2 regions of the Actinocatenispora thailandica genome follow, and region 2 is predicted to be linked to the other one. Evidence: riboswitches for the same ligand, from Rfam matches in the RefSeq annotation. Region 2 holds a riboswitch; the other holds the start of a gene.

Region 1 (15,810 bases), 7.1 Mb from region 2:
ATCTCCAGGCAGACGCCGACCCGCGCCTCGACCCCGGCGTCCCGCCAGCCGGGCAGCGCGGCGGTGGCGTTGCGCAGCAGGGTGTCCACGTCGGTGTGCGGGTACCGCACGTCCAGCGGCAGGCCGAACGGGCTGGACTCGGTGGCCACCCGGTCGCCGGGCTGGTCGAGGGGGAAGTCGGCGCCGAGGTACGCCTCGAACGCCGCCCTGCCCTCGCCGGCCGCCGCCTCCCCGTACACCCGGGGGCTGGGGGACTCGGGGTAGGCGGACCAGAAACCGCGCCGCCAGATCGTGTCCAGCGCCTGGGTCAGGGTCTTGAGATGTGCCGCGAACAGCGGGTGGCTGCCGGTGGCTTCGGTGGTAACCGTCATGCCGCCATCATGCCGCCGGCACCGCCCCCTCGACGACCACCCGCACCCTGTCGATCATGGGGTCGTCCGGGTTGATCATGGGGTGGTCCGGGCCGGCAAGCGCTTACCCTGCGGACAACGCCATGATCAACGGGCGGTGGGAGGGTCAGACGGACTGTTGCCAGGCGTCCCAGAGGTCGACGATGCGGAAGCCGAGCTGCTCGTTGATCGCGATCATGTGCGCGTTCTCGGTCGCGTTCCAGGTGTGTACCGAGGTCAGTTCCGGCACGTCCGACATGGCCTGGTGCAGGTTGGCGAGCTTGGTCAGCAGGCCCAGCCGGTGCCCCCGGTGCTCCGGCAGCACCAGGGTGATCTCCTGGTCCATGGTGTCCCGGCGGCAGCCGTACCCGACGAGTTCGGTCCAGGCGACCAACTCGCCGGACGGCTCGTGCCGGACCATCGCGTGGTAGTTGCGGTGCCCCCGGGCCGCGCCGGAGCGTTCGTACTCGCGCACCCGGGCGACGTCGATCTTCTCCGGCTCCCACTCGATGTCGCCCAGCGGCACCTCGCCGATGAACCTGCTGCTCAGTACGGCCCGGCCGGCGACGAGATCGTCCGGCGTCGCACCGGACCAGGTGAGCAGGGTGTAGTCCGCGCCGGCCGCCCGGCGGTACTCCTCGACCTGTTCGGCCAGCCGGTCGAGCGACAGCCCGGTGGTGTTCAGCACCCGCCGCGCCTCGGTCTGCGCCCGGGCCGCACCCATCGCCGTGGCGAACGGGGTACCGGCGTCGGGCCGCGGCGGCCCGTCCGGCAGCGCCCGGACCGACTCGGCCAGCAGCCGGGACCGGCCCTCGGCCCGCAGCACCCGACGCAACTCCTGGTACAGCGCGGTCCCGATGCCCCGTCGGCGCGCGTCCGGCCGCACGGTGAGGTCCACCTCGGCGTTGTCGAGGTTGTCGAGCGTCGGCAGGCCGATGCCGAGGATGCCGTCGATCCGGCCGTCGCGAACCGCGACCCGCCGGAGCATCCGCGTGCCGGCCGCCGGTACCCGCAACCGGCCGAGCAGTTCGGCCCGGCACCCGGCCACCACGCCCGGCGCGTCCACCGCCGCCGCGGTCCGCTCGACCTCGAGCCAGCCGTCGACGTCGGTCTCGGCCCGGAACTCGCGAATCTCCATCCACCCAGGATGCGAGCGACGGTCACCGCCCGCGACCGAATTCCGCACCGGGTCGCCGCCCGGCCCGGCCGGCACCACCCGGCGACGCCGCGCGCGGCCCCGGGACGCCGCAGCGGCCCGGGGCAGCGCCGCTGGTCAGCCGCCGAAAGCGCCGAGACCGTTCGGGGTGCCCAGCCCTGTCGGGCCGTCGTACCCGGCGACCCCGGTGCACAGGTAGTCGCCACCGCAGTCGAACTCGTCGGTGGCGTTGCTGCCGCCGACCACGTCGCGCAGCGCGCCGGCATGCCCGTACAGGTAGCTGGCGTCACCGAACAGCTCGGGATGGCCGGCCAGCGCGATGACCCCGGCGACCAGCGGGGCGGCGGCGCTGGTACCGCCGGCGACCGCCCAGCCGAGCCCGTCGGACGAGTCGTACACCGCGACGCCGGTCGCCGGATCGGCCACCGCGGCCAGGTCGGCGACGGTCCGCCCCGGGCAGTACGGGTCGTGCTGCCACGCGGGCTTCGCGGTCCAGGCCGAGCAGCCGCTGCCCGCGCCGGACCACGCCGACTCGGTCCACTTACCATCCACTGTGGACAGCGCCGTGCCGCCGACCGCCAGCACGCTGTCGTAGGCCGCCGGTACCTGCGGAATCCGATACCCGCTGTCGCCCGAGGACGCGACGACCGCGACGCCCGGATGGCGGTAGTGCGCGGCCAACCGCCCCGTGGCGCTGTACTCGTCGCCGCCGTAGGAGTTGGAGATCTCGGTCGCGCCCAGCGCCGCGGCGGTGTCCACCGCCGCGGCCATGTCGTCCAGCGCCGCGGAGTTCGCCGCCACCACCAGGATCCGGCAGTCCGAGCAGGCCGCGGACACCATGTCCACGTCGAGCGAGATCTCCGGCCCCCAGCCCTGGTCGCCGGGCAGCGGCCCGGCGGCACCGTCCTGGTTGACCACCCGCAGGCAGCCGTCGTCGACCGCGCACGGCGGCAGGCCGTACGCCTGTCGGTAGACGGCCAGGTCGGCGGCGAGGTTCGGCGCGGTACCCGCATCGACGATGGCCACCGTCTGGTCGGCGCCGCCGCTGTCCGGCAACCGGTACGCGTCCCGCAGCTGCGCCGGCCCGTACCCGGCCGGCAGCGCCGCGCCGGTCCGTCCGCCGCCGGACCTCGCCGGGTGCCGCGGCACGTCGGTCCGCAACTGGGCGAAGCAGCGCACCTCCCCGGTGCCGGGTCACCGCACACGTCCCGTACCGCCGGGCGGGTCGGCGCGGCGGTGGCCTGCGCGGCCGTGGACAGCCCGGTCACCGCCAGCGCCACGGCGGCGACCAGTGCTCCCGTTCGTACTCGCATCGTTGACCTCCTGACCGGCTCAGCCGGCGATCGTGTAGGCGGCGGTGATGGTCTGGGTCAGCGAGCCGCCGAGCGCGTCGGTCGCGGTCAGCCGCAGCGACGGCGAGCTGCCGCGCGCAGCCGCCGGGTTGGTCCAGGACACCCGGTACCGGCCGTCGTCGCCGGACACCCGGGCCCGGTGCCAGCTGGCGCCGCCGTCGGTGGACAGTTCCACCTTGACCGCGGTGATCCGCGCGCTGCTGCCGAACTTCCCGTACCGCTGGTGGCCGACCCGCAGTCGCATCGTCTGGGTGGCCAGATCGCTGGTGTTGTGCGCATCCACGGCCAGCCGGTAGTTCGCGGTGAGTACCGGCAGCACCCGGCACGGGGTGTCCACGGTCTGCCCGGGGCAGCTGGCGGGCGCCGGCATCGCGACCGCCGTGTCCGGCGAGTACCGGAACCGCACGTCGGTGACCGACCTGGTCGCCTGGCTGACCGTGCCGACGGCGCGCTGATCCATCTCGTACCGCATCCGGAAGGTGGCCGGCTGCGCCGGATCCGCGGTGAGCTGCCCGTCCAGGTACGGCATCGGCCGGTCCGCGACGACCGTTCCGTTGCGGTACAGGCGGAAGCGGGTGGTGGCGCCGCGCGGCATGTAGCCGGTGGCGTGCCCGTCGCTGTCCACCGCGGCCTGCAACCCGATGTCGAACGTGTCGCCGGCGACGCAGGCCACGCAGCCGGCCGGCTCCGGGTACCGACCGACGCCGGGTACCAGCGGGCCGCGCCCCCAGTCGACGTGGTACTCGTGGCCGGCGACGTAGCGGTGCGGCTGACCCCAGAACGGCAGCCTGTTGCCGTTCTGGATCGCCTGGATCCAGCCACCGCCGTCGCTGGTGCCGACGTAGTCGGTCACCTCGCCGGGCATCTGCTGCACCGGCGACGGGTTGAGCAGCGTCGGGGTGTGCGCGAGCATGTCGTCGTACGCCCCGCTGTACAGCATTCCGGTGTCGTCGGCCTGCGCCGGATCGCCGAAGAAGTGCTGGTGGATGGTCGCGAGCTGGCTCGGCGCCACCTGCAGCGACTCGTCGGCGGGGATGCGGTCGAACCCGAACGCCACGTCGTAGCGGTACGCCTCGGCGCCCGCCGGCGACTGCCCGCTCCACTGCACCACGTAGTGCAGCCGGCCGACCTGCGCCGCCGGTTGCGGCGACACGTACAGCGCGTCGCCGGCGGCGACACCCTGCATGTCCTCCACACCAACGCCGGCCGCGTCCTGCCGGACCAGCCGGATCATCGCCTGCGCCGGTACCGTCGGCCGCGGCGTCGCGACCGACACCCGGGCAGTGGCGGCGGCCTCGGCCACCGGCACCGTCGTCGTGGTGCCCGCCTCGACCGTCACGTCGGTACCGACGACGTAGTGCAGCCCGGTCTGCTCACCCTGCTCGTCGAAGTCGCGGAACGGGGCGGTGAAGCTGTAGTGCCCGACCGGCACCGCGATCCGGCCGACGCCGTCGACGACCGGTACGTACACGTCGGTGCGCCGCGCGTCGTCGGTGTTGACCAGCAGCACCCCGGTGGTGGCCGCGGCGCCGGTCAGGTCGGTGGCGTCGAACTGCACGATCGCCTGCTGGTAGTGCGGGGAAACCCGCTGCGCCGCAGCCGATGCCAGCCGCATCCCGGTCATCCCGGGTACCAGCTCACCGCTGCCGGCCGGGCGGCCGGCCCGCACGTCGGCGCCGATGGCCGCCCGCACCGCGGCGCCGAACGTCCGGGTCGAGGCGGCGGTCAGGTACCCGTCGGCGGTGTCGCCGTCGACCGCCGTCACGGTGACCCCGGGCGGGGCGCTCGGCGTCACGCCGGCGGCGAACGTCATCCGTACCGGGATCCGGTGGCCGGCACCGAGCTTCGCCAGCTCCGTCACGTCGAACAGGGACCGGTCCAGCGGGCGTCCCAGGTACTGCCCCGCCGCCGCAGGCACCGCGTACCGGTCACCGTCGGCGCCGGTGTGCCAGGACAGCCCGGCGTCCCGCGCCGATGTGGCGCCACCGGGCCCGACGGTCACCCGCTGCCCGGTGGCGAGCACGACCTCCGCGCCGGCCGGCTGCCCCGCCAACCGGGTACCGCCGGTGTCCGCGCCGCGCGACCCACCGCCGGCGCTCGTACCGCCGCCGTCGGCGCTGGCCGTGCCACCGGCCGCCACCGCCGCCAGCGCGGTCATCGCCACCACCACGCCCTGGCCGAGTCTCCGCCGTCGACCACTTCTCGCTGGTTTCCGCACTCGCCGCCCCTTCCCTCTACCGGCTTCCACCCGGTACTTGCCGGGAACGGCGCGCACCGTTCGCGGCGCGGTGACGACGCTCACCGTCGGGCCGGGTCACCCGCCCGCGGGGCTGCTCGTCGAGAGGGTGCAGCGTGCGGTACCGAGGAAGGGGAAGGCCGAGGAACGCGGGATCCGGGGGCTCGGCCCCCGGGCGCTGAGCGAGGCCCAACGCGCTGCGGTCTGCGCGCACGCTTCGGCGCCGAGCGGATTGGCGCGGGAGGGGCACCACGTCGACCGCGCCGAAGCGCAGGATTTGGGTGTCACTGCTCGACGAGTCGTGCAGGACAAGAGGTGTGGTGCCCTCCCGCGTCGCATATGTTCCACCTTCACGACGCTGCCGTCAAGTGCGGTGACGCTGCGCAACGATGACCGGTGGACACGCCTCGTTCCCCGCCGATCGCGGTGCCCGAACCGTCCGGAATGTCGGGCTCTCGACCCGGGAGGTCAGCCGAGCAGGCCGGCCTCGCGGGCGGCCTTCAGCGACGGCCGCACCGTGTGGGTCGGACCGACCTGCGCGGACACCGCGTCGATGGTCTTGAGCCCCTCGCCGGTGTTGTACACGACGGTTTCGGCGTCCCGGTCCAGCTTGCCGGCCTCGACGAGCTTCTTGAGGACGGCGACGGTCACCCCGCCCGCCGTCTCGGCGAACACCCCGGTGGTCCGGGCGAGCAGCTGGATGCCGTCCCGGATCTCGTCGTCGGTGACGTAGTCCATCCAGCCGCCGGTGCGCCGCACCGCCTCCAGCGCGTACGGCCCGGCGGCCGGGTCGCCGATGTTCAGCGACTTGGCGATGCCGGTCGGCTTGACCGGGGTGATCTGGTCGGTACCGGCGTGCAGCGCGGTGGCGATCGGGTTGCAGCCGGCGGACTGGGCGCCGAACACCCGCCACGGGGTGTCGTCGACCAGGCCGATTTCGACCAGTTCGGTGAACGCCTTGTCGATCTTGGTGAGCAGCTCGCCGGACGCCATCGGGATGACGACCTGCTGCGGCAGCCGCCAGCCGAGCTGCTCGGCCACCTCGTACCCGAGGGTCTTGGAGCCCTCCGCGTAGTACGGCCGGACGTTGACGTTGACGAACGCCGTCTCCTCGAACTCGTCGGTCTCGGTGAGTTCCTGGCACAGCCGGTTGACGTCGTCGTACGAGCCCTCGATGGCGACGACCTGCCCCTGGTAGACGGCGCTCGTGACGACCTTGTTCTGCTCCAGGTCGTACGGGATGAACACGATGCTCGGCACGCCCGCCCGGGCGCCGTGCGCGGCGACGGAGTTGGCCAGGTTGCCGGTGGAGGCGCAGGCGAACCGGCTGAAGCCGAGCCCCTTCGCGGCGGTCAGCGCCACCGAGACGACGCGGTCCTTGAACGAGTGCGTCGGGTTGGCCGAGTCGTCCTTGACCCACAGCGTCTTCAGGCCCAGCTCGGCGGCCAGCGCGTCCGCCTTGATCAGCGGGGTCATGCCGGGGTTGACGGTGACCCGGCTGGCCGGGTCCTGCCCGGCGGGCAGCAGCGGCGCGTACCGCCAGATGTTGTGCGGGCCGGCCTCGATGTCGGCGCGGGTGACCGCGCGCAGCGCCGCCTGGTCGTAGCCGACCTCGACCGGCGCGAAACACTCGTAACAGGCGTTCTGCGCGATCAGCGGGTATTCGGCGCCGCAGTTGCGGCAGACCAGCGCGCGGGCCGGGTTGGCGGCGATGCCGGAGGAAGCTGCGATCACGCTCATGCGAAGCCTTTCGCTCATCTTTCCCACGCCGGTGACGGTCGCAGGCCGGAGTTGGCACCTGCCGGCTCGCGTCGAGCGCGAGCTGCGGTGGTTGCCGGGGCGTCATCGGGCCGGTCCCTCAGCCCCTCTGGATGAGGTGCATATGAAGTTGTACGCGCAGCTTACCCACCGGCGCGGCGACCTCCCGGCCCGTGGTCCCACTGCGTGGACGTGAGATCGACCATGCCTTCTGCCGGTGCCGCACCCCTCGGCGGCACCGGCAGAAGGCCGACGCGGTCACCGGCCCGACAGCACCTCGGCCGACGCCCACTCCGGTCCGGTCAGGACACGTCGGGCCGTACCGGCGGGCGCCGGCGTGGCCGGGGCCCCGCCGGGCCTGGGCTGGATCCGCCCGGCGCCGGCGCCGCCAGCCGGACGGTCGGCGGACACCGGGCGAGCGGCGGACACCGGACGGTCGGCGGACTCCGGGCGGGCAGCGGTCCCGCGCGGCGGGTCGGCCGGCACCGCGGCGCGGACGCCGGTGGTGGCGCGGGCCGCGGCGCGGCGGGCCAGTACGTTCGTCGCGACCAGGGCGGCGACGGTCAGCGCGGCCCCGACGATCTCGGCCGGCACCGGCCGGTACCCGCGGGCGATCTGGATGCCGAACGTGATGACCGGTACCAGGTTCATGAACAGCGCCGCGTTGGGTGCGCCGAGCCGGCGGATCGCCACGTTCCAGGCCAGTACCGCGAGCACCGACGAGGCGATCGAGATGTACCCGAGCTGCCAGGCGTCGGCGCCGAGCGCAGCGATGCCCGGCAGGTGACCGATGCCGGCCAGGTCGACGGCGACGGCCACCAGCACGGTCGCGGCGGCGCCGACGATCTGGGTGAGGGCACCGAACCGCAGCGCGCCCCAGCCGGCGAACCGGCCGGCGCCGTGCGTGTACACGGCCCAGCCGACGACGCCGAGGAACGCCATCGCGTCGCCGCTGCCGATCGCACCGAGGTCGGTCGGGTGACCGTGCGTGATGACCAGGCCGACGCCGGCCAGCGCGACGAGCATCAGTGCGATGGTCGGCAGGGTCGGCCGGACCCGGTCGCGTACCCAGCGGACCAGCACGGTCAGCAGCGGGGTGAGCGCGACCATCAGGGCGCCGTTCTGCGGCGCGGTGTAGCCGAGCGCGATGTTGACGAGCAGGTTGAAGCCGGCGATGCCGACCACGCCGAGTACCGCGATCTCGGCGAACCGCCCGTCGGTGCGGAACGCGCGCCGGCCGGCGGTGGCGGCGAGCAGCGCGGACAGGACGGCGGCGGCGATCAGGTAGCGCGCGGCGGTGAGGTGGTACGCGTCGACGTGCCGGAGGGCGCCGGCCATCACGATGAACATGCCGCCCCAGATGGCGACGGAGAACAGCGGCAGGCCGTACGAGCTGGACCTGGACATGAGCGAGCTTCCCTTGTTCGACGAATCTCGAACCTTTGACTCGGCTCACCCTAGGCGCATGTTCGACGTTTGTCGAACATGCGTTACCCTTGCCACATGGAGCTCTACGAGCCGGACGTGGCCGCCGTACCGGTGACCACGATCCTGTCCGCGCTGGGCGACGAAGCCCGGCTGGAGATCGTGCGCGAACTCGACCGCGACGGTGAACGATGCTGCGGCACGTTCGACCTCGGGCTGGCCAAGGCCACCCGGTCGCACCACCTCAAGGTGCTCCGCGAGGCAGGGGTCACGCACACCAGGATCGAAGGGACCAGCCGGTACGTCTCGCTCCGGCGCGACGAACTGGAGCGCCGCTACCCCGGCCTGCTCGGCGCCGTCCTCGCCACCGCCCGCACCCCCTGAGCACCGGGACCGGCGGCAAGGCGGCCCCGCGGTGGCGGCGGTTCGCCACACTGGGGGCATGACGATGCCTTCGCAGCCTGCCGCGCTCACCTGCCCGCTGTGCGGAAACCGGGAGTTCCAGACCGAGGCCGGCCGGCTGGACAGCAAATGGGGCGTGACCTCGCACAAGATGGTGCTCAAGATCTGCACCCGGTGCCGCTACATCCTGCACTTCTACGACAAGCACTCCATCTTCGACTTCGACTGACCGGCCGTCCCGCTTCGACCTCGGCTGACCGGCCGTCCGGCGGTCAGGACGTGACGTCCTTGCGCAGGAACCGCCACCAGGCGAGGGCGGTGAAACCACCCGCGTAGATCAGTGCGGAGAAGGCGCCGCGGGCCATCAGGTCCCAACGCACCGGGTCTGCCAGCAACCCGGTGTAGGCATCCTGGTAGTGCGTCGGCAGCAGCGCGCGCAGCCCGCCCAGCGCCGTCACCTGGTCCAGGATGCTGGACACGATGACCAGCAGCACCGCGCCGCCGACCGCGCCCAGCGCGTTGTCGGTGCAGACCGACAGCAGGAACGCCAGCGCCGCCGGCACCAGCAGCACGATCGCCAGATAGCCGACCACCCCGGCGATCCGGCCCAGCGCCGGGCCGGGCGCGATGGTGTCGCCGGTCATCGTCACCAGCGGATGCCAGCCGAACGCCGCCGCGCCCACGGCCAGGGTGACGCCGGTCAGCACCACCAGCGCCGCCGCCGAGGACAGCAGTCCCACCGCGTACTTGACGCCGAGCAGCCGGCGCCGCGGCACCGGCGCGGCGAGCAGGTAGCGCAGCGAACCGGCACTCGCCTCGCTCGCCACGGTGTCCCCGCAGAACAGCGCGACGATCACGACGAGCAGAAACGACGCCGAGACGAACAGGGTGAAGACGGTGAAGTTCGCCGCCCCGGACTTCGCCACGGTGACGAACGCGTCGCTCTGGTTCTGCGCCGAACCGCCATTGCCGTCGGTGCCGAACCGGAACGCGAGGAACAGGATCACCGGCAGCGCGACCAGGAAGGCGAACACCAGCTGGGTGCGCCGACGGGTCAGCTGCCGACGGATCTCGGTCCCGACCGACAGCGTGCGGGCCGGCCGGTACCCGGCCGCCCGGCCGTCCACGGTGGACGCGGTCATCCGGCACCCCGATTCCGGCGGCCCCCCGCCAGCCTGTCCACAGTGGACATCGTCATGACTCACCCCGATCGAGCAGGGCCAGGAAGGCATCCTCCAGCCGGCGCCGCGGTACCACCCGGTCGACCGCCACGCCGCCGCCGACCAGCGCGTCGACCAGCCGGTGCCGGGGCGTACCGTCGGCCAGCTCGACCAGCAGGCCGCCCTCGGCGCGCGCCACCGTCGACACCCCCGGTACCGAGCTGAGCAGCGGCTCGGCCGCGTCCGGGTCGGTGACGCCGACCAGCACGCTGGGCGAGTCGCCGATGATCTCGGCAACCGGGCCGGCCGCCACCAACTCGCCGCGGCGCATCACGACCACGTGGGTGCAGGTCTGCTCGACCTCGGCGAGCAGGTGGCTGGAGACCAGCACCGCGCGGCCGTCGGTGGCGTAGCGCTGCAGCACCCGGCGCATCTCGGCGATCTGCGGCGGGTCCAGTCCGTCGGTCGGCTCGTCCAGGATCAGCAGGTCGGGCAGGCCGAGCATGGCCTGCGCGATGGCCAGCCGCTGCCGCATCCCGTGGCTGTACGCGCGGACCCGGCGGTGGATCGCGTCGCCGAGGTCGGCGATGTCCAGCACCTCGGCCACCCGGGCGTCGTCGAGCGGGCGGCCGGTCGCCTTCCAGTACAGGGTCAGGTTGTCCAGGCCGGACAGGTGCGGTAGGAAGCCGGGACCTTCGACGAGAGCGCCGATCCGGGACAGCACCGGCGCACCCGGGCCGGCCCGGTGGCCGAACAGCAGCGCCTCGCCGGCGGTCGGCCGGATCAGTCCGAGCACCATCCGCAGCGTGGTGGTCTTGCCGGCACCGTTCGGCCCGAGCAGGCCGACGACCTGCCCCGGCTCGACCGTGAAGCTGGTCCCGCGGACCGCGACGAACCCGTCCTTGTACGTCTTGCGCAGCCCGCGCACCGCGAGCGGGGTGTCGGCGAGTTCCGCGACCACCGCCCGCTGCCGGCCGCGCCGGCGGGCCCGGGCGATCAGCAGCGCCACCGCGATCACCAGCACGGCGAGCACGACCGCGGCGGCGAGCAGCCAGTACCAGATGCCCGCAGGATCGGTGAGCGGGGTGGCGGCGACGGCGGGCAGCTGCAGCGCGCCGGCCACCGCCACGGTGTAGGTCGCCGGCTCGCGCGGGCCCGCGTACGCCCGGTCGGCGGTGTCGACCACCAACCGGATCCGGTGGCCGGTGGCGAACCGGTGCACCATGCCGGGCAGTGTCACGGTCACCGAGCCGCGACCCGTCACCCGGATCGGGGCGGCCTGGCCGGCGACGAGGCTCTGCGCACCGTCCGGCGCGACGTCGTACAGCTTGGCGAACAGCACGCCACCGGGATGCGCGGCGCCGATGCGGATCGGTACCCGGGCGGCACCGGTCAGGTCGACCGGCGCCGACACCGCGGCCGAGGTGAACGCCGCGGTCTGGCCGGGGATCTCGGTGGCCGGGGCGACACCGGCGATGCCGACACCGGGGACGGTGGAGGTGGCGGCCGGGGTGCCGTTCGGCGGGCTCGCCACCGGCTGCGCCGGGCCGCGCAGGGCGACGTGCGCGCCGGGCCGGCGCAGCCCCGGATAGTGCGGCGCGGACATCGCGGTGGTGCGCACCGCGCCGGCGGACCGGTCGTACCCGACGATCCGGCTGAAGGTGAACGAGTCCGACGCGTGCCCGCTGCCGCCGCGCAGGTAGCGATCCAGCCAGTCCGCGGTGAGCTGGCGGACCCGGTCGTGGTCGGCCGCCGAGCCGGCACCACCGTCGTGGCCGCCGGAGAACCACACCACCCGGACCGGCGCGTGCGTGATACCGCGCGCGTTCGCGTCCGCCTCGGACAGCGGAAACAGCGTGTCGGACAACCCCTGCACGAGCAGCGTCGGCGCGTGGATCCGGTCGAGTACCGAGGCCGGCGAGGACCGGCGCAGCAACGCGACGGCCGCCGCGTCGGGCTTGCCGTCGGCGAGGACCTGCCGGTACATCCGGCACACCTCGGGCGCCCACCGACCGCAGCCGACCGCGTTCGGGTCGGGTGCGGCCGGGCCGCCGTCGTTCCGGCGCGGCGGGCCGGCGTGCAGGCCGGCGCCGAACAGGTAGCCGAGCCAGGCCTGCTTGAGCACGCCGTCGGTGGCCGGGCGACCGGTCGACTCGGGGAACAGCGAGGTCGCCAGGTCGTGCCAGGTGATCTGCGGGACGATCGCATCGACCCGCCGGTCCGCGGCCGCGAGCAGCAGCGTCAGCGCCCCGCCGTACGACCCGCCGACGGCCGCGACCCGCGGATCGTCCGGGCCGTCGGAGCGGACCTCGGGCCGGTGGCCGAGCCAGTCGACCAGCCGGCGCGCGTCGGTGACCTCCCAGTCCGGGCTGTCCAGGTGGATGTCGCCGCCGGAACGGCCGAACCCCTGCGCGCTCCAGGTGAGCACCACGTAACCGAGCCGGGCCAGGTCCTTCGCGTCTCCGGCGACGCTGGCCTTGGTGCCGCCGAGACCGTGCGCGAGCAGTACCGCCGGGGCTGGGGTGCCGGAGTCGGGCAGGTAGAGCGAGGTGTCCAGGCGGACCGGTTGGTCGCCGTGCGGCCCGGTGCGCACCGTGATCAGCTGGTTCTGGACCCGGTAGCCGGGCAGCGCGCGGACCACGAAGAACACCGTCAGGCCGGCGGCCAGCGCGAGGACGACGATCGCTGCGACGACCCGGTCGCGGGTCCGGTGGGGCAGCAGGCGCGGCATGGGGCAACGGTACGCGGCGGCATGATCGCGTCGGTCCCGTTCCACAGCGCCGCCTCAGCCAACGACCGGCACATACTTTGCGCTTCGGTCAGCCGGCCACCAGGCGGACAGACCGCTGCGGGTGCCGCCGGCCTTCGTCCCGGCAACCGGCCCGCTGTTCTTCGCGGCCGGCTCGCCGCCCGCATGGCCGGCCCGCTGTCCTCGCGAACGGCTCGCTGTCCGCATGGCACGGCCCGCTGTCCTTCGCGGTCGCACCCACCCGTGCGGCCGGCCCTTTGCTCTGCGCACCTGAGCGTGCCATCGCTGGTGCACAGGAATGCGCAGAGCAAAGGACGGCCAGCAGGGGCTACCCGTCATCGAGATGCGGGGGTGAGATCGTCGACCGAACGCACCGGCGGGGCCGCACCGGTCCACGCCGCGTCTGGACGACCGGTCGCGGGATGCGGATAGGCTCGCCGCGTGACCAGAGCGACCAGCTCCCTGACCCTGACCGCGAGCCTGCGGCCGGCCGCGCTGGACGGCCGGCGCGGCATCGTCCGGCTGCATCCGGAGGTGCTCGCCGCGCTCGGGCTGTCCGCCGGCGCGCCGGTGCTGCTGACCGGCCGGCGCGCCTCGGCCGGGCTCGCGCTGCCGGCCGAGCCGGACGCCAGCCGCGCCCTGCTGTACGCCGACGATCTCACTCTCGGCAACCTCGGGGTACGGGACGGCGCCGAAGTCACGGTGGCTCCCGCCCCCGTCACCGCCGCCCGCACGGTGCAGGTGGCGGGCCCGGCGCAGACGGTCGCCCTGCTGTCGCCGGAGATGCTGCGGCTGGCCCTGCTCGGCAAGGTGGTCACCGCGGGTGACAACGTGTCGCTGCTGCCGCAGGACGTGGCGCCGGCCGCGGGCGGCCGGACGGCCCGGCAGTGGGTGGCCGCCGGGGCGGTGACCCCGCCGGTCGAGGCGACCAAGCGGAGCCTGTCCAACAGCCTCGGGATGGGCTGGGTGTCGCTGCTGCTGACGGTGACCGACACCGGCTCGACCGGCCCCGGCGTGGTCACCATGGACACCGTGGTGCGCTGGCAGGACGGGCCGGCGACCCGGTCCAGCGCGACCCCGGCGCCGACCCATCAATCCACAGTGGACAGCGCAGCGACGGTGGACCAGGAGCCGGTCGAGGTGGCCGACCTGGCCGGGCTGCGGCCCCAGGCGCAGGAGCTGACCGAACTGCTCGACCTCGGCTTCCACCACGGCGAGATCCTGGCCAAGCTGGGCACCACGGCAAGCCTCGGGGTGCTCGTCACCGGCCAGGCCGGTTCCGGCAAGTCCACCCTGGTCCGGGCGGTCGCCGACGAGGTGGCGGCCACCGTGGTCACCGTCTGGGCGCCGGAGGTCGCCGCACTCGCCAACGACCCGGCCGCGGCCCGCCTCGCCGACGCCGTGGTACGCGCCCGCGACGCCGCCCCCGCCGTCCTGCTGGTGTCCGACGTGGACGCGCTCGCGCCGCGCGAGGCGCCCGGCCCGCTCGGCACCGTGTTCCGCCGTACCGTGCGGGCCGCGCTGGACGCCGGCGTCGCGGTCGTGTGCACCACCAGCCGACCCGAGGACGTGGACCCGCAACTGCGCGGCCCCGAACTGCTCGGGCACGAGATCGCAGTACCGCTGCCGGACGCGCCGGAGCGGCGCGAGCTGCTCGCCGTGCTGACCCGCGAGGTCAAGCTCGCCGAGGACGTGCGGCTCGACGACGTGGTCGCCCGTACCCCCGGGTTCGTCGCGGCCGACCTGCTCGCGCTGGTCCGGGAGGCCGGGGTGCGCGCCGCGGTCCGGCACCGGAACGCCGAAGCGACCGCCGCCGGGCGTACCGACACCGAGTCGCCGGCCGAGCCGGCCATCGCCGCGGCCGACTTCGACGCGGCGCTGGAGGTGGTCCGGCCGACCGCGATGACGGAGTCCACTGTGGACGTTTCCGGGGTGACGCTGGACGACGTCGGGGACATGACGGAGGTCAAACAGACCCTGACCGAGGCCGTACTGTGGCCGCTCACCTACCCGGACACCTTCGACCGGCTGGGCATCGACCCGCCGCGCGGCGTGCTGCTCTACGGCCCACCCGGCTGCGGCAAGACGTTCCTGGTGCGCGCGATCGCCGGCCAGGGCAAGGCGAACGTACTGTCGGTCAAGGGCGCCGAACTGCTGTCCAAGTGGGTCGGCGACTCCGAACGCGCGGTGCGCGAGCTGTTCCGCCGGGCCCGCGACGCGTCCCCGTCGCTGGTGTTCCTGGACGAGATCGACGCACTGGCGCCGGTCCGCGGCCAGGCCACCGACGGCGGTACCACCGACCGGGTGGTCGCCTCGCTGCTCACCGAGCTGGACGGGGTCGAGTCGCTGCGCAACGTCGTGATCGTCGGCGCCACCAACCGCCCCGACCTGGTCGACCCGGCGCTGCTGCGGCCCGGCCGGCTGGAACGGCTGGTGTACGTGCCGCCGCCGGACACCGAGGCCCGTGCCGCGATCCTCGCCTCCGCCGCCCGGAAGGTACCGCTGGCGCCCGACGTCGACCTGCCGTCACTCGCCGCCGACCTGGACGGCTTCTCCTCCGCCGACTGTGCCGCCCTGGTACGGGAGGCGGCGCTCGCCGCGATGCGCGAGTCGCTGACCGCCACCGAGGTCACCGCCGCCAACGTGGCCGCCGCCCGGGACCGGGTCCGCCCCTCGCTCGACCCCGACCAGGTCTCCTGGCTCGCCACCTACGCCAAGACCCACAACGCCGGCTGACCGACCGCGCCCACGGACCGACGTCCGAACTGGAGCGGCCGGGATGTCGGACCCGGCTGGTACGACGGGCGCATGACGATCACCGTGGCGCGCGGCGACCTGTTGACCGCGGACGTCGAGGCGCTGGTCAACCCCGTCAACACGGTCGGCGTCATGGGCAAGGGCCTGGCACTCGCTTTCCGGCAGGCGTTCCCGGAGATGTACCGCGACTACCGGCAGGCCGCGCAGGAAGGCCGGCTCGCGGTGGGCCGGATGCACGTGTGGGCGATCGGCGCCGGCACCGGCCCGCGGTACGTGATCAACTTTCCGACCAAACGGCACTGGCGCTCGGTGTCCCGACTGTCCGACATCGAGGCGGGCCTGACCGACCTGGTCACCACGACCGACCGGCTCGGTCTGCGCTCGCTCGCCGTGCCGGCCCTCGGCTGCGGCCATGGCGCCTCCGAC
Region 2 (15,810 bases):
TCGGCGCGTTCACGCTGCTCACCTACGTCAGCAACGTGATGATTCCGGCGATCATCGCGCTGCTGCTGACCGCGCTGCTGCAACCTGGCGCCGGCTGGCTGCGCCGGCACGGGGTGCCGCGGTCGCTGGCCGCGCTGATCATGGTGGTGCTCGGCATCGTGGTCGTCGCCGGTGTCCTCACCGGCGTGGTGACCGCCTTCGTCAACGGGTTCTCCGACCTGACCGACAACGTCGCGCAGGGCATCCAGAAGATCCAGCACTGGCTGCACACCAGCCCGTTCCACGTCTCGGACAAGCAGATCAACGGCGCGCTGAAGACGGCGCAGGACTGGCTGAGCAGCCACCGGGGCGCGGTGACCAGCGGCGCGCTGTCGACCGCCACCACGGTCGGCGAGGTCGTGGTCGACCTGTTCCTGATCCTGTTCACCACGTTCTTCCTGGTCCGGGACGGCCGCCCGATCTGGAACTTCATCCTGCAGCTCGGCCTGCCCCGGGCCGCCCGGGCGGCCGTCGACGACGCCGGCAGCGCCTCGTGGCGCTCGCTCGTCGCGTACGTGCGGGCGACGGTGCTGGTGGCGTTCATCGACGCGGTCGGCATCGGTATCGGCATCGTCGCCGTCGGCGTGCCGTACAGTCTGGCGATTCCGCTGGCCGCACTGGTCTTCCTGGGAGCGTTCATCCCGATCGTCGGTGCCACCGTGTCCGGCGTGGTCGCCGTCCTGGTCACGCTGGTGACCCAGGGTCTGATCCCGGCGATCATCGTGCTCGGGGTGGTGCTCGGGGTGCAGCAGTTGGAGGGCCACATCCTGCAGCCGCTGATCATGGGCCGGGCGGTGGCCGTGCACCCGCTCGGGGTCATCCTCGGCATCACCGGCGGCATCGCGATCGGCGGTATCTTCGGCGGCCTGATCGCGGTGCCGTTCATCGCGGTGATGAACACCGCGATCCGGCATCTGGTGGCCCGGCAGCGACATCAGCCTGGACCGCTGGCCGGGGAGACCGCCGTCGCGCTGCCGCCACCGCAGCCGAAGGGCGGCGAGCCGGAGCCGAACTGACCGCCGCGCGGGTATTTCACCTGCGCCAGGGGCCCGGTGCGGTTAGCCTGCCGGCGATGACTCTTGTATATGACGAGGCCGGCACCGGTGCGCCGGTCCTGCTGCTGCATTCCTCCGTGTGCGATCGCCGGATGTGGGACGACCAGGTGCCGGCGCTGGCCGCGGCCGGGTTCCGGACGGTGCGCTGCGACCTGCGCGCGTTCGGTGACACCCCGGTCTCGCGCGAGCCGTACCGCAACATCGACGACGTCCAGGACCTGCTCGACACCCTGGGAATCGACCGGGTGTCCCTGGTGGGTTCCTCGTACGGCGGCGGGGTCGCGCTGGAGTTCGCGGCGACCTGGCCGGCGCGGGTCGACGCGCTGCTGCTGCTGTGCGCGGCGGTACCGGGGATCGAACCGGGGCCGGCCCAGCGCGAGTTCGGTGCCAAGGAGGACGCGCTGTTCGAGGCCGACGACGTGGCCGGTGCGGTGGCGCTCAACGTCGACACCTGGCTCGGCCCCGACGCCGACGAGACGGCCCGGCAGCGGGTGGCGACGATGCAGCGCCGGGCGTTCGACGTGCAGTTGGCGGCCGGCGACGAGATGGTCAACCCGACCGGGCCGACCGTCGACCTGACCCGGGTCACCGCCCGCACCCTGGCGGTGTCCGGTGGGCACGACATGGTCGACTTCCAGGCCGCCGCGGCCGAGGCGGCCCGCCTGGTACCCGATGGGCAGCTTCGGGAACTCGGCTGGGCCGGCCACTTCCCGAACCTGGAGCGCCCGGCCGAGACCACCGAACTGATCCTGGACTTCCTGTCCGCCAGCGGATCCTGAAATTCCCTCCCGCGCCGGTCACATCGGTGCCGGGGCATCCGTCATAGCGACGACAACGAGGCGGGCCGCAACCGGCCCGCGGTCGATGACGGAGGAGAAGACAGTGAGCGCACGGATGACGAACCCGGCCATGGTGCTGCCCGACGCGATGAAGGGGATCGGCAGCCTGACCAAGGGGATCGCCTCGGGTGGCGTGGGCAACGAGATCATGGAGATCGTCGGCCTGCGGGCCAGCCAGATCAACGGCTGCGGGCCCTGCGTGTTCTCGCACGTACGGAACCTGCGGAAGGCCGGCGTGGACGAGGACAAGATCGCCACGGTGGCGGTGTGGCGGCACGCGCCGTACTTCAGCGACGCGGAGATCGCGGCGCTCAAGCTCACCGAGGCGGTGACCCGGCTGGCCGACCGGTCCGACGAGCCGGTCTCGGACGAGCTGTGGGACGAGGTGTCGAAGCACTTCGACGAGAAGCAGCGGGCGGCGCTGATCCTGATGATCTCGATGTTGAACTTCTTCAACCGGATCAACGCCACGATCCAGGAGCCCGCCGGTACTCAGTGGTGAACGGCGCGGTGGCCCCGGGGTTCCGGGGCCACCGGCCGACCCGGACCGTCCGGTGTGGACCGTCCAGAATGGCTGACGCGGTGTGCGGCCCCCGGCCCGGACGGCTCCAGGTGGACGACGTCGAACGGTTCCGGGTGGGCGGCTCCGGGTCGGCGGTCCGAGTCAGTCCAGAGTGGACAGTTTCAGGTCGTGGATCCGGCCCGGATCGCTGATCACGTCGAACTCGGCGATCCGGTCGCCGGCGAAGCCGAACAGCAGGACCCGGTACTCCCGGCCGGTCATCGAAGCGACCGCACCGACCCGGCCGTCGACCAGGATCAGGTGCGCGCCGGCCGCCATCGGGCCGAACACCGAGGCGCCACGGGCCACCGTGACCGCACCCTGACGCTGGAACCGTCCGTCCGAGCGGATGACGACATCCGGATCGAGGATCGACACCAGCGCGTCGAAGTCGCCCTGCCGGGCGGCGCTGAGGAACGCGTCCACGATCCGGCGCTGCCGGACCAGGTCCGGGTGCTGCGGGGTGCCGCCCTGCACCCGACGGCGGGCCCGGCTCGCCAACTGTCGGGCGGCCGCCGGGGTGCGGTCCACGATCGGCGCGATCTCGTCGAACGGCACCGCGAACATGTCGTGCAGCACGAAGGCGAGCCGCTCGGCCGGATCCAGCGTCTGCAACACCACCAGCAGGGCAAGCCCGACCGAGTCGGACAGCAGCGCCTGCGACTCGGGTGTCTCCGCCGGCGCGTCGGGCGCCGGTTCGACCGGCTGCTCGTCCAGCGGCGCCTCCCGCCGCGAGGTACGGGACCGCAGCATGTCCAGGCAGACCCGGCCGACCACGGTGGTCAGCCAGCCGGCCAGGTTCTGCACCGCGTCGGCGTCGCTGCGGGCCAGCCGCAGCCACGCCTCCTGCACCGCGTCCTCGGCCTCGGCGGCCGAGCCGAGCATCCGGTACGCGACCGCTTCCAGACGTGGCCGCTCCGCCTGGAAGCGCCGCGCCAGCAGGTCCCCTTCGTCCATCGCCGACCCCCTCGTACGTCCGTCAACACCCTGACGGACCCCAGCCGCCCGCTGTGACAAGGGTGCACCTCTTTGCGCCGAGGTGTGCCCGGGGCGCTGGGGTCTGGCGCGGGGTTGGCGTGTGCGGGCCGCCTCGGTGTTCTGTGCGCTCGTGCTGGAGGATGAAGGCCACCTCTGTTCGCGGCTGTACCCCGCGTGGGGGATGCGAGGAGAGGGCTTCGCCCCCTCCTCGCGCTCCTTCCCCGCCAAGGGGGGAAGCCCCCTTGGCGATCCCCCACCCAGCCTCCGGTGATGCTGCCCCTCGCCGCCGAGCAACCGTCGAACAAGGACGGGTCTCGGCGCGGCCTTCCTCTCACGCCACCGCCCGCCACGCCCAACCGCCCGCCGCGTCGAGCCGCCCGGGGCGCCCAGACCGCGCAGACCGGCCACCGGCGCCACACGAGCTTCCGACGCGGGCCAGGCGGCGTCCCGACCCGGGCACCGGGCCCCGACCTTCCGAAGCGGGTCAGGCGGGTCCGGGGCTCGTCTCTGTTTGTCCGGCCGGGGGATCGCTAAGGGGGCGACGGCCCCCTTGGCGGGGGAGGGGTGTGGGGAGGGGGCGAAGTCCCCCTCCCCACGTTCCCCCACGCGGGGTCAAAGCGGCGCACAGAGGTGGCCTTCACCCCCGCACCCCCGGAACGCACCCCGCAGGCCGCGCCCCGGGCGCACCTCGGCGCAAAGAGGTGAACTCACTCCTCGGCCATCGCCACCGTCAACGAGGTACGGGCGGCGCGCCGGGCCGGCAGCACCGCGGCGACGAGCCCGGCCAGCGCCGCGAGTGCGAGGTACAGCAGGATCTGCCCGACGGGGAGCTGCACCCCGCCGGCGAATCCGGTCAGGGCGGCCCGCGCGGCGGCGATGCCGTACCCGATGCCGAACGCGATGCCGACGAGGGCGCCGACGACCGCGATCAGGACCGCTTCGGTGAGCAGCATGCCGCGCAGCTGGCCCCGGGTGAGGCCGAGGGCGCGGAGCAGGGCCGACTCCCGGGAGCGTTCGAACACCGACAGCGACAGCGTGTTGGCGATGCCGAAGACCGCGATCAGCACGGAGATGCCGAGCAGCGCGGCGAACACGCCGAGCAGCTGGTCGATCGACGAGCTGAGCTGCTGCTTGGTGTCGGCCATCGACGAGACGTTCACCAGCGGGTACGGGCGGAGCGCGGCGTCCACGGCGGCCCGGGAGTCGGCGGCCGGGATGCCGGCGCGGGCCCGCACGTACACGCTCTGTGCCGGGTGGGTGCCGTACCCGGCGCGGAAGTCCGGCCAGGACAGCAGCGCGCTGCCGACCATGCTACCGGCGTAGAGCGCGACGATCCGGTACCGGTGACCGCCGATCGAGACGGTGTCACCGACGTGCCGGCCGAGCTTCGCGGCGACCGCCTGATGCAGCGCGGCGGTACCTGCGTGCAGCCTCGTCAGCGAGCCGGCGGTCGTCTTGGGTCGCAGGTCGGCGCCCGGTTCGAGGGCGGACACCGTGGTACGGCCGCCGGCCACGGTGCTGCGGGCGCTGTGCTGCGCGGTGATCCCGGCGAGTTCCGGGCGGTTTCGCAGCGCGGTGACGGCAGCCGCGGGTACCCCGCTGCCCGGTTCGGCCTGCACGCCGGTGAGCAGGTAGTCGGCGCGGAAGCTGTGGCTCAGCTCGGCGTCGGCGGAGGCGCGCACGGTGGCGAGCGCGACGCTGAAGATCGTCATCAGCGCGACGCCGATCATCAGCGGGGTGCTGGTCGCGGCGACCCGGCCGGGGTTGCGCCGCGCGTTGCGGCCGGCGAGCCGCGCGGCCGGGCCGAGCAGCCTGCCGGGCAGGTACCCGACGGCGGCGGTGACCGGTGCGAGGTAGAGCGGCGCCAGCACGACGAGGCCGAGGAACACGACCAGCCCGCCGCCGACGACGAGCAGCATGCCGGTCGTGTTCTCGCCGGTACCGACTGGCTTGGCGGTCACGCCGAGTACGGTGAGCGCACCGCCGAGGAGGCCGAGCAGCGCGGCGGCGACGATGCGGGCCGCGGTGCGGCGACGGCCGGTGTGCTCGGCGGGCGCCCGCAGCGCGGCCATCGGCGCGATCCGGGTGGCGGCGACGGCTGGCAGCAGTGCCGCGGCGACCGTCACCAGCAGGCCGGCGGCGACGCCGACGAGCACCGTACGGGGCGTCACGACGAGCGCGTGGGTGGCGGGCAGCGCCAGGCCGAGAGCCCCGAGCGCGGCGGCCATCCCGTACGCGAGGGCGAAGCCGAACAGCACGCCGAGCGTCGAGGCGGCCAGGCCGACGAGCGTCGATTCGCCGAGTACCGCGCCGAAGACCTGGCGGCGGGACGCGCCGACGCAGCGCAGCAAGGCGAGTTCGCGGCGGCGCTGGGCGAGCAGGATGGTGAACGTGTTGTAGATGACGAACGCGGCGACGACCAGTGCGACCAGGGCGAAGACCAGCAGCGCGGTGCTGAACACGGACACCGCCGAGATGGCGTCGTCGGCCAGTTCGACCCGCAGCGCGCTGCCCGAGATCACCTCGACGTGCGGCGATCCGATCGCGGCCCGGACCCGGGCGGTGAGCTGCCGTTCGGACACCCCGGGCGCGGCGTGCGCGACGATCTGCCGATACCCGGGGTGGCCGGAGTACCGGCCGAGGGCGTGCTCGGTGAGGACCGCGGTGCTGCCGTCCCTGCCGCCGGTGCCGGTGGCCATCTCGACGGTTCCGGTGAGTACCAGCCGATGCCGGTGCTGGTGGTGGTCGACGACGGTGACCGGGCCGCCGATCCGGAAGTGGTAGCGCGCCGCGGTGTTCCGGTCGACGGCGACCTGTCCGTCTCCGGCCGGCAGGTGTCCACTGTGGATGGTGTAGGGCCGGAGCCCGGCGTCGCCGATGACGTTGACTCCCTTGCCCGCGAGGCCGAAGTTCGTGATCGGCCGGCCGTTCGGGGCGAGGATCGGCAGGCTCTCGCTGGCCCGGCCGGCCGCGGCCCGCACGCCGGCTACGGATTCCACTGTGGACAATGCGGAGGCGGGCAGCCGGTGGTCGCCGCCGGTGGCCCGTACGTCGGCGTCGACCCCGGCCGCCGAGCCGGCGAACCGCTGGTAGAGCGCGGCCCTGGCGGTGTCGGCGTAGGTCAGGGTGCCGGTGACGAACCCGACCCCGAGCACGATCGCCATGGCGGTCAGTACCAGCCGCAGCTTGTGCGTGCGCAGCCCGGCCAGCGTGACCCGAAGAGATGCCGGCAGGGTGGCACGTCGGCGGCTGTCCGCACCTCTCAGCATGCCGCACCGAGCCGCTGCATCGCCGCCAGCACGGTGTCCGGCGTCGGCCGGGCGATCTCGTCGACGAGCCGGCCGTCGGCGAGCAGCACCACCCGGTCCGCGTACCCGGCGGCGACGGGGTCGTGCGTGACCATCACGATGGTCTGGCCGAGTTCCCGCACGCTCGCGGACAGCAGGCCGAGCACCTCGGCGCCCGAGCGCGAGTCCAGGTTGCCGGTGGGCTCGTCGGCGAACACCACCGCCGGCCGGGACACCAGCGCCCGCGCGCACGCGACGCGCTGCTGCTGGCCGCCGGACAGCTCGGCCGGGCGGTGCCGCAGCCGGCCGGTCAGCCCGGTGACCCGGATCAGGTGGCGCAGCCAGTCGGCGTCCGGCCCGGCGGTCGGACCCGCCCGGCGGCCGGCGAGTTCCAGCGGCAGCAGGATGTTCTGCTCCGCGGTGAGCGTGGGCAGCAGGTTGAACGACTGGAACACGAACCCGATCCGGTCGCGGCGCAGCCGGGTCAGCGCCCGGTCGGACAGCGCGGTCAGTTCGACGCCGGCGATCCGTACCGAACCGTGCGTGACGGTGTCGAGACCGGCGAGGCAGTGCAGCAGGGTCGACTTGCCGGAACCGGACGGCCCCATGATCGCGGTGAACTCGCCGGCACCGAACGTCACGCTCACGTCGGTCAGGGCGGGCACGGCGGTGGGGCCGGTGCCGTACGTCTTGGTCAGGTTCGTGGCCGCGACCGCAGGCTGGGTCGCGATGGGTGATTGCGCCGTCATCCGCACTCCGCTGTCGTCCGTGGCGCGCACGGCATCCGTACTGGTGGCGCGCCGGCCCGGCGGCACTCTCGTCGGCCGACCGTGACGGGGGAAACGCTAGGTTTCGGCACGCCGCGTGTCGTCCGTCCGCGGAGCGCACCCGCCGTCCGGCCTGGGTCGTACCGGCGCCGCGTCCGGCGCGCCGGACGTCAGCCCTGCGGCGTACCCGGATGGGGGACATCCCTTGACCCCGCCCAGCCGGGCAACGGCCCGTCGCCGGCCGGTGCGAACGCTGTGTGCAGGGACGACACCGGGGTCGACGGATCCGGCGCCGGACGACAAACGATCTTGGCCTTGACGTCGCCGGGAGGGCGTGTAACGTGGGGCCGGTCAGCCGTCGAGGCTTCGGTAGAGAACCCTGCCGATGACCTCCGGTTGTGGTCGAGACCATCGGGCCGTGTGGTGCCGGTGGTCGTCGAGGCCGTCTCGCAGGGTCGGCCGCGCCTGGTGCGTGGCGTGACCGCGGCACCGTGCCGTGCGATGTCGGTCATCTCGGGTGTGTCGTCGCCAGCTGCGATGCGCACCCCGCCGAGTGCTCAAGCAACGGGCGCTTCGTAAACCCCGTTCGGCCGCTGTACCACCGGGCTCGCTGCGCGCGTCCGGGTGGTGCCGGCCGTGGTGTCGAAGGAGCCTGCATGTCCGCCCAGACCACTCTCACTCGCCATTCCACTGTGGACAGCCTGCCGCGGCAGCGGACCGCGCGACGCGGATCCGACCAGACCGGCCGGCTGCTGCTCACCCGCCTGTACGACCTGCCCACCGGCCACCCCGACCGGGACCGGATTCGGGACCGGGTCATCGAGTGGTACCTGCCGCTCGCCCGGCACCTCGCCGGGAAGTTCTCCGGTCGCGGTGAGTCGCACGACGACCTCGTTCAGGTCGCGACCATCGGCCTGATCAAGGCGGTCGACGGGTACGACCCGGGCCGCGGCGTCGAGTTCACCAGCTACGCGGTACCGACGATCAGCGGTGAACTGAAGCGACACTTCCGGGACAAGGGCTGGACGGTACGGGTGCCGCGCCGGCTGCAGGAACTGAAGCTGCACATCGCCAACGCCACCGGGCCGCTGGCGCAGCGGCTCGGCCGCTCGCCGACGGTCGCCGACCTGGCCGAGCACCTGGGCGTCAGCGAGGACGAGGTGATCGAGGGCCTCGACTCGGGCAACGCGTACACCGCGGTGTCGCTGTCCACCCCGGTCGGTGTCGGTGACACCGCCGCCACCGAGGTACAGGACCTGCTCGGCGAGGACGATCCGGGCCTCGCCACGGTCGAGGACCGTGCCGCGCTGCGGCCGCTGCTCGCCGCGCTGCCGGAGCGTGAGCGGACCATCGTGGTGCTGCGCTTCTTCGGCAACCTCACCCAGTCGCAGATCGCCGACCGGGTCGGCATCTCGCAGATGCACGTCTCCCGGCTGCTGTCCCGCTCGCTCGCCAGCCTGCGCGAAACGATGACCGGCGCCGGCGCCGCCGCCTGATCGACGGCGCCGACCCTCGGTCGAACCGGCCGCAACCCGGTGATCGCCGGGCGCCCGGCCGGCATCCGACGCCACGATCGCCCGCCCCCTGCCGGGGCGGGCGAACGTCGTGCCGGGCGTTCTGACACGATCGGCGAATGAGCCCGGCCAGCCGGAAACGCAAGAAGAAGCCCGCCCGCAGGCGGTCCGCCCCCGGTGTCGACGAGATCGCCGCCGAGTTCGTCGGCTCCTACCGGGACGCCCTGGCGCTCGACGGCTTCGCCGCGGAACTGTTCACCTCCGAACTGCTCGGCTCCTGGTGGCGGGGCGCGGTGGCGGCCGGGGCGAACCCGGAGGTACTGCCGCGCGCCGCGGTGCGGTACGCGGCGCACCGGCGCAGCGCCGAAGCGCTCGCGGCGCTGCTCGCGCTGGCCCACCTCGGTACCACCGAGCCGCTCCGGGACGCCGCCCGCGACGCGGCCACCCGGCTGGTCGACGCCGGGGTGCCCGCGCCGGCCTGGGCCGACCAGCTCGGCCCGGCCACCGTCGAACGCTGCGCGCTGGTCACCGACGTGTACGGCGAGCAGACCACCGTGCTCTGCGCGTACCGCCGGGGCGACGAACGGCACGCGCTGGCCGCGCTGCTCGATCATGACGAGTCGTACGGCGCCGTCGCTGACGCCTGGTTCTCCGCCGATCCGGACGAGCTGTTCGCGCAGACCGCCAACCAGGTCGCCGGGTCCGCGGAGGTGACGACGATGGTCGACACCGAGCCGGCGCGCGCGGCCCAACTGCTCCGGGCCGGGTTCGCCGTGCTCGACGAATGGGCCGAGCCCACCGAGAGCGACGACCTTCCCCGGTACCGCGCGCTCGCGCTGGCCCGGTTGCGGGACATGCCCGGCGACAGGGCCGAGACGCCGGCGCCCGGTGCCGGCAGCCCGGCGACCGCGCCCGGCCCGGACCGCGGCGTGGGCGGCGCCCCGGCGGACGGCTTCGTCGATTCGGAGGACGTGGTCGGTGCCGCGGTGGACGGGTTTCTCGACTCGGCCGAGGCCGCGGCGCCGCTCGCCGATCACCCGCCGGCCGCGGTGGCCGCCGCGGCCCGGCTGATCGCCGAGTTCGGCGCCGACGAGGACGAGCGACCGTTGCGGATCGGGCCGGGCCGGCTCGGCCGGTTGCTGCACGGCGGCATCGACGCGGACGAGCTGGACGAGCCGGCGCTCGCCGCGTTTCCCGCGGTCGTCGTCGGGTGGGCCCGGTACACCGCGCGGTTGGCCGGGCTGCCCGCCGCCGCCGTCGACGACGTGGTCACCCTCGCCGCCGAGTGCGGCGAGCATCTCGGCGAGGAGCACGACGAGCTGTCCCCCGACGAGCTGGCCGAGCTGCTCGACCGGTACGTACCGGAGCTGGACGACCCGGACGGGCCCGACCTGGGCCCCGCGGAGGCCGCCGAGGCGCTGGATCGGCGGATGTTCGCGCTGCCGGCGACGGTGATCGAACTCGACGGCCAGGAGATCGAGTTGGACCCGGCCGACCCCGACGACCGGCGGCTGCTCATCGTCGCCGAGCACGGTGGTGACCCGGACGGTAGCGACCCGCACGTCACCCTGCACGAGGTCGTCGCCGAGCAGCTCTGGCAGGACGAGCCGCCGCAGGCCTGGCAGGCGGCCCGCCGGTTGCTGGACGCCGGCGGCGACCGGATGGACATCCTGCACACGCTCGGCGAGATCGCGCTACGGCACCTGGCGCAGTCTCTCGGCGGCGCGGAATACGACACCACCGCGCACGCCGCCGAACTCGACGCCCTGGGGCGCTGACCGCCGCCCGCCGGGCCGGTCGACCCCGGGTCGCCGACCGCCCATTCGCCCGCCGGCCGAACGCGGGTCGCTGACCGCCGGCCGTCCGCCACCGGGCCGGTCGATCCGGGGTCGCTGGCCGCCCCCGTCCGGCCGGGACGCTCCTATGGGTTGTCAAGGGGTGGCGGTGGGGTTGCCTGATTCGAGGAGTCGGTAGAGGTCTCGGGCGATGTAGCGTTTGAGGCAGCGTTTGATCTCTCGGTTGGTTTTGCCCTCGCGGGTGCGGCGGGCGGCGTAGGTGCGGGTGGCTTGGTCGTAGCGGATGCGGGATAGCACGATGGTGTGCAGAGCGCGGTTGAGTTGTCGGTCGCCGTGGCGGTTGAGTCGGTAGCGGTTGGTGGTTTGGCCGCTGTTGGCGGGGATGGGTGCGGCTCCGGCGAGCATGGCGAAGGCTGCCTCGGAATGGATCCGGCCGGGGTGGGACCAGGCGCAGAGCACGGTTGCGGCCACGATCGGTCCGATGCCTTTGCGTTGGAGTAGGTCGGGGCGCCAGGACCGCACGATGGCGTGGATGGCTTTCTGGTGTTGGGCGGCTTCTGCGGCCGCGGCGTGGGCCCGGCGGGCCAGGCAGCGCAGCACGGTGACGGTGGTGGTGGTTTCTGCGTCCCAGGATGGGTGAACGCGCAGGTGTGAGGCGGTGGTGAGCATGGCGGGCAGTTTCTGACCACGAAAACGGGTACGGATCTGTTCCGGGGCCGCGACCACCAGGCTGAACACCTGTCGCTGCGCATCGGTCGCGGCGTGGATCGCGGATCTACGGGCGGCCAGCAGTACCGACAAGGCTTGCCGGTCGCCGCCGCTGCGCGGGGTGCCTAGCCTGGTGCGGGACAGGGCTTCGCGGGCGGCGCGGATGGCGTCCAGCGGGTCGGACTTCGCGCCGTTACGCCGCTTGGTTCGTTCGGGGCGGTCGAGTTCGATGACCAGTTCGGCGTGGTGTTGCAGGTACCGGGTCGCACCGGCGCCGTGGCCGCCGGTGCCTTCGATTGCCCAGGCTCGTAGTGTTGCGTGCTGGTCGGCGAACTCCACCAGCTGGGCATAGCCGTCCGCGGTGGCCTCCACGGTGATCTGGCCGACCACCCCGCCGGTGCCGGTATCGACGGCGGCAGCGGAGTGGGTGTGCACATGGGTGTCGACACCGATGACGACATCGACCATCTCTCGAAGATCAGTCACACTGGTCATGCGTTCTCTCCTTGCCTGGAGCGGATGCGGTTTCCGGTCCGGTGCGGAGATCGGGCAGGACTGTGATGAGACACGCCGCGCGCCGTGAACGCTCGGCGGTCAAGCTCCTGATCAGGCCACCTACTCCGACTGGGCCGGGGGCCGACAACCGCGAACGGACAAGTCCACGCAAAGGCACGAAGCCAGTCAGGCGAAGGGTCACGCCCGCAGCTGCCGACCCACAGCCCAGCACCATCAGGCTGCGAAGAAAAGCCTCACAGTCAGTCGAAGACGCGGGGATCCGGGCTGGGCCCCGGCCGGCCGTCGCGCCGCTCGTAGGTCCACTCCGGACCGTCGGCGGCGAGCCGGCGGACCGCGGCGACGAGCCGGTCGACGTGCTCGGTGGTGGTGCCCAGGCCGATGCTCGCCCGTACCGCGGTGCCCGGCAGTTCGCCGCCGCCGGCGTTCCGGAGCAGCCGCCGGGTCAGCGGGTGCGCGCAGAACATGCCGTCCCGCACCCCGATCCCGTACTCGGCGGACAGCGCCGCGGCGAGCACGTCGGAGTCCAGGCCGCGTACCGCGAAGGCGGCGATACCGACCCGCGGGCTACCGGCGTCGAACAGGGTCAGCACCGCGACGCCGTCGATGGCGGCCAGCCCGGCATGCAGTCGCTCGGTGAGCCGGCGCTCCCGGTCGATCGCCGCGTCCCGGTCGGCGCCCCCAGCGCCGCGCAGACCGCGCCGAGGGCGACCGCGCCGAGTACGTTCGGGCTGCCGGCCTCGTGCCGGGCCGCGCCGGTCGACCAGCGCACGTCGTTCGTCGCGTCGCCGACCAGCGCGGTCGCACCACCGCCGGCCAGGTACGGCGGGGCGGCGTCGAGCCAGTCGGCCCGCCCGGCGAGCACCCCGGTACCGAACGGTGCGTACAGCTTGTGGCCGGACAGCGCCAGATAGTCGATGTCGGCCGCGGCGAGGTCCACCGGCCGGTGCGGCGCCAGCTGCGCGGCGTCCACGAAGATCCGCGCCCCGTACCGGTGCGCCGCCGCAGCCAGCTCGGCGATCGGCCAGATCTCGCCGGTGACGTTCGACGCCCCGGTCACCGCGAGCAGCAGCGGACCCGGGGCGTGCTCGCCGCGCCGCAGCTCGCGTAGCGCCGCGTGCACCGCCCGTACCGCGTCGGCGGGGCTGTCCGGGACCGGCAGCCGCACCGGCCGCCGCCACGGCAGCAGCGTCGCGTGGTGCTCGGAGTCGAACACCACGACCGTCGCGTCCGCCGGCAACGCGTGCGCCAGCAGGTTCGTCGAGTCGGTGGTGTTGCGGGTGAAGACCACCGTGTCGTCGTCGCGGCAGCCGAGGAACCGCGCCACCTGCTCCCGGGCCCGCTCGTACCGGCGGGTACACAGCGCCGAGGGCAGGCCGGCGCCGCGGTGCACGCTCGCGTACCGGGGCAGCAGGTCGGTGATCGCCTCGACGGCCACCCGAGCTGCCGGCGCGCTCGCCGCGTAGTCGAAGTTCGCGTAGCCGACGGTGCCGCCGGTCACCAGCGGTACCTGCAGGTCGGCGTCGGCGAGCGTGAGCGGCTCGGACCGGCGCGGTACCGGCACCAGCCGGGGCCGGCGCGCGGTGGACGGCACGGCGCCGGTGGACGGCACGGCGCCGGCGGGCGGGACGAGGTCGACAGGCGGGACGAGGTCGACAGGCAGGGACACAACACACCTCCGGGAGGACCAGGGACCCCACCGGTGACGTGCGGGTCCGCGCTTGCCCGGCGCCGTCTGGCGCGCGGGCCCGGTCTTCACCCGGGGCACCCCACCGCGGAAGCGAGGGTTGCCGGCCAGCAAGCCGGGGCTTGACGCTGGCACTCGTGACCTGCCAGGGAGCATAACCGCACTAGGCTGGCGCCATGGCAGACCTCCCGCCCTCTGGGACGCCCGGCACACCGGACCCGGCGCGGCAGCCGGCCGACGACTCGGCGCGGCGCGGCGACGACTCGCCGTGGGCCCGCCCCACCGCGTCCGCTGACGACGCGTCCGGCCGGGCCGGCGCACCCGGTGACCCCGACCGGGACGGCCGTGCCGGGGTGCCCGGCGATGCCGGCCGGGACGATCGAGGACGAGCCGCGGAACCGGTCGACACGCCCGGTTGGCTGCCGTCCGCCTACCCGGACAGCTGGCGCTCCTCGCCGGCCGGGAACCCGTCCGCCGGGAGCCCGTCGGCCGGGAAGCCGCCGGCCGGGAGCCCGCCGGCCGGGAGCCCGCCGGCCGGGAACCCGTCCGCCGGGAGCCCGTCGGCCGGGAAGCCGCCGGCCGGGAGCCCGTCGGCCGGGAAGCCGCCGGCCGGGAGCCCGTCGGCCGGGAAGCCGTCGGCCGGGGGTCCGTCCGGTGCCATGCGCGATCAGCCGGCGGCCGAGCCGCCCGGCCGGCAGCCGTCGAGCCCGCCGATCCCGGGCACGCCGGCCCGGCCGACCTCGGGTGCTCCCGGAGCACCCGTTTCGGGGACGCCCGCGCCGGCCTCCGGCTCGCCGGCCGCGCCGCGGCCCTCCGGTTCGCCGGCGCCGCCGCACGGCGCGCCGCCGCCGGTTCCCGGCCCCGTGGTCCCGCCGCCCGGTCCGGCGGGTGCCGCGTCCGGTGGTCCGGCCGCCCGACCGGTCGGGCCGGGGCAGGCCACGCAGTCGCCCGCGGCGCCCGGCACGCAGTCGGTCGCGGCAGCTGGCACGCAACCGCTCGCGGCGCCCGGGGGGCAGCCGTTCGGCTCGGCAATCGTCCCGCCACTGGCGCCCAAGCGGGCCCGGTTCGACTGGGTGCGGCTGTGGAAGATGGCCGCCGTGATCGGGCCGATCGTCGCCGGCGCGGTGGTGCTGATCCTCGTCGTCGGTACCAACATCGGCCCGAAGGCGTTCGCGATCGGCCTCGCCGTGGCGATCATCCCGGTACCGTTCCTGGTCGGTTGCTTCCTGTGGCTGGACCGCTACGAGCCGGAGCCGTGGAAGTACCTGGCGTTCGTGTTCGGCTGGGGCGCCTGCGTCGCCACCTCGGCGGCACTCGGCGTCAACACGCTCGGGTCGTACCTGTTCGAGCGGGCCGGCATGTCCGGCAACGCCGACGCCGTCCTGGTCGCGCCGTTCATCGAGGAGACGATGAAGGCGCTCGGGCCGGTCCTGCTGCTGTACTTCTTCCACCGCAGGAAGCGGCAGCCGATCAACGTGGTCGACGGGATCATCTACTTCGGCCTGTCCGCGACCGGGTTCGCGATGGCGGAGAACATCCTCTACCTCGGCGGCATCTACGTGACCGGCTCGAAGGAGGGCGGTGCGGTCACCGGCGCGCTGATGGTGGTGATGCTGTTCGTGGTGCGGATCGGCATCTCCGGGTTCGCGCACCCGCTGTTCACGTCGATGACCGGGATCGGGTTCGGTCTCGCCGCCCGCGCCCGGGACAACCGGGTCCGCTACCTCGCGCCGCTGGCCGGCTGGATCGCCGCGATGAGCCTGCACTCCACCTGGAACCTCATCTCGACGCTCGGGACGCAGGCGCTGCTCACCGGGTACGCGCTGGTGATGGCGCCGATCTTCTTCGCCGCGGTCGGCGTCGCGCTGTGGGCGCGCGGCCGGCAGGGGCGGCAGATGGCGCGGATGCTCCGGCCGTACGTGCCGGCCGGCTGGCTGTCGCCGCCGGAGCTGGCCGCGCTGGCCACGATGACGCGCCGGATGGCGGCGCGGCGCTGGGCGAAGCGGGTCGCCGGCCCGGACGGCGCCCGGGCGATGGAGGAGTACCAGTTCGCGCTGTCCACCCT

The links. Region 2 has a riboswitch for S-adenosylmethionine ahead of Athai_RS33725 (aminotransferase class V-fold PLP-dependent enzyme). Riboswitches for the same ligand answer to the same signal wherever they lie in the genome.
Region 1: another riboswitch for S-adenosylmethionine. It lies ahead of thrC (threonine synthase); the one in region 2 lies ahead of Athai_RS33725 (aminotransferase class V-fold PLP-dependent enzyme).

Annotation. Positions count from the first base shown of each region.
Region 1 is NZ_AP023355.1:298,291-314,100, reverse strand. It holds gene paaN (phenylacetic acid degradation protein PaaN) at 1-371, opposite strand, end outside; gene Athai_RS01450 (GNAT family N-acetyltransferase) at 517-1,527, opposite strand; gene Athai_RS01445 (S53 family peptidase) at 1,663-2,724, opposite strand; gene Athai_RS01440 (hypothetical protein) at 2,878-5,055, opposite strand; gene thrC (threonine synthase) at 5,602-6,873, opposite strand; SAM riboswitch class I at 6,885-7,011, opposite strand; gene Athai_RS01430 (DMT family transporter) at 7,150-8,298, opposite strand; gene Athai_RS01425 (ArsR/SmtB family transcription factor) at 8,395-8,700, shown strand; gene Athai_RS01420 (zinc ribbon domain-containing protein) at 8,759-8,947, shown strand; gene Athai_RS01415 (ABC transporter permease) at 8,991-9,860, opposite strand; gene Athai_RS01410 (alpha/beta fold hydrolase) at 9,913-12,609, opposite strand; gene Athai_RS01405 (AAA family ATPase) at 13,069-15,363, shown strand; gene Athai_RS01400 (macro domain-containing protein) at 15,436-15,810, shown strand, end outside.
Region 2 is NZ_AP023355.1:7,403,801-7,419,610, forward strand. It holds gene Athai_RS33680 (AI-2E family transporter) at 1-1,055, shown strand, start outside; gene Athai_RS33685 (alpha/beta fold hydrolase) at 1,112-1,873, shown strand; gene Athai_RS33690 (carboxymuconolactone decarboxylase family protein) at 1,977-2,435, shown strand; gene Athai_RS33695 (sigma-70 family RNA polymerase sigma factor) at 2,598-3,452, opposite strand; gene Athai_RS33700 (ABC transporter permease) at 4,181-6,742, opposite strand; gene Athai_RS33705 (ABC transporter ATP-binding protein) at 6,736-7,509, opposite strand; gene Athai_RS33710 (RNA polymerase sigma factor SigF) at 8,184-9,023, shown strand; gene Athai_RS33715 (hypothetical protein) at 9,161-10,819, shown strand; gene Athai_RS33720 (IS110 family RNA-guided transposase) at 10,973-12,040, opposite strand; partial or broken gene Athai_RS33725 (aminotransferase class V-fold PLP-dependent enzyme) at 12,301-13,574, opposite strand; SAM riboswitch class IV at 13,771-13,888, opposite strand; gene Athai_RS33730 (hypothetical protein) at 14,176-14,406, opposite strand; gene Athai_RS33735 (PrsW family intramembrane metalloprotease) at 14,834-15,810, shown strand, end outside.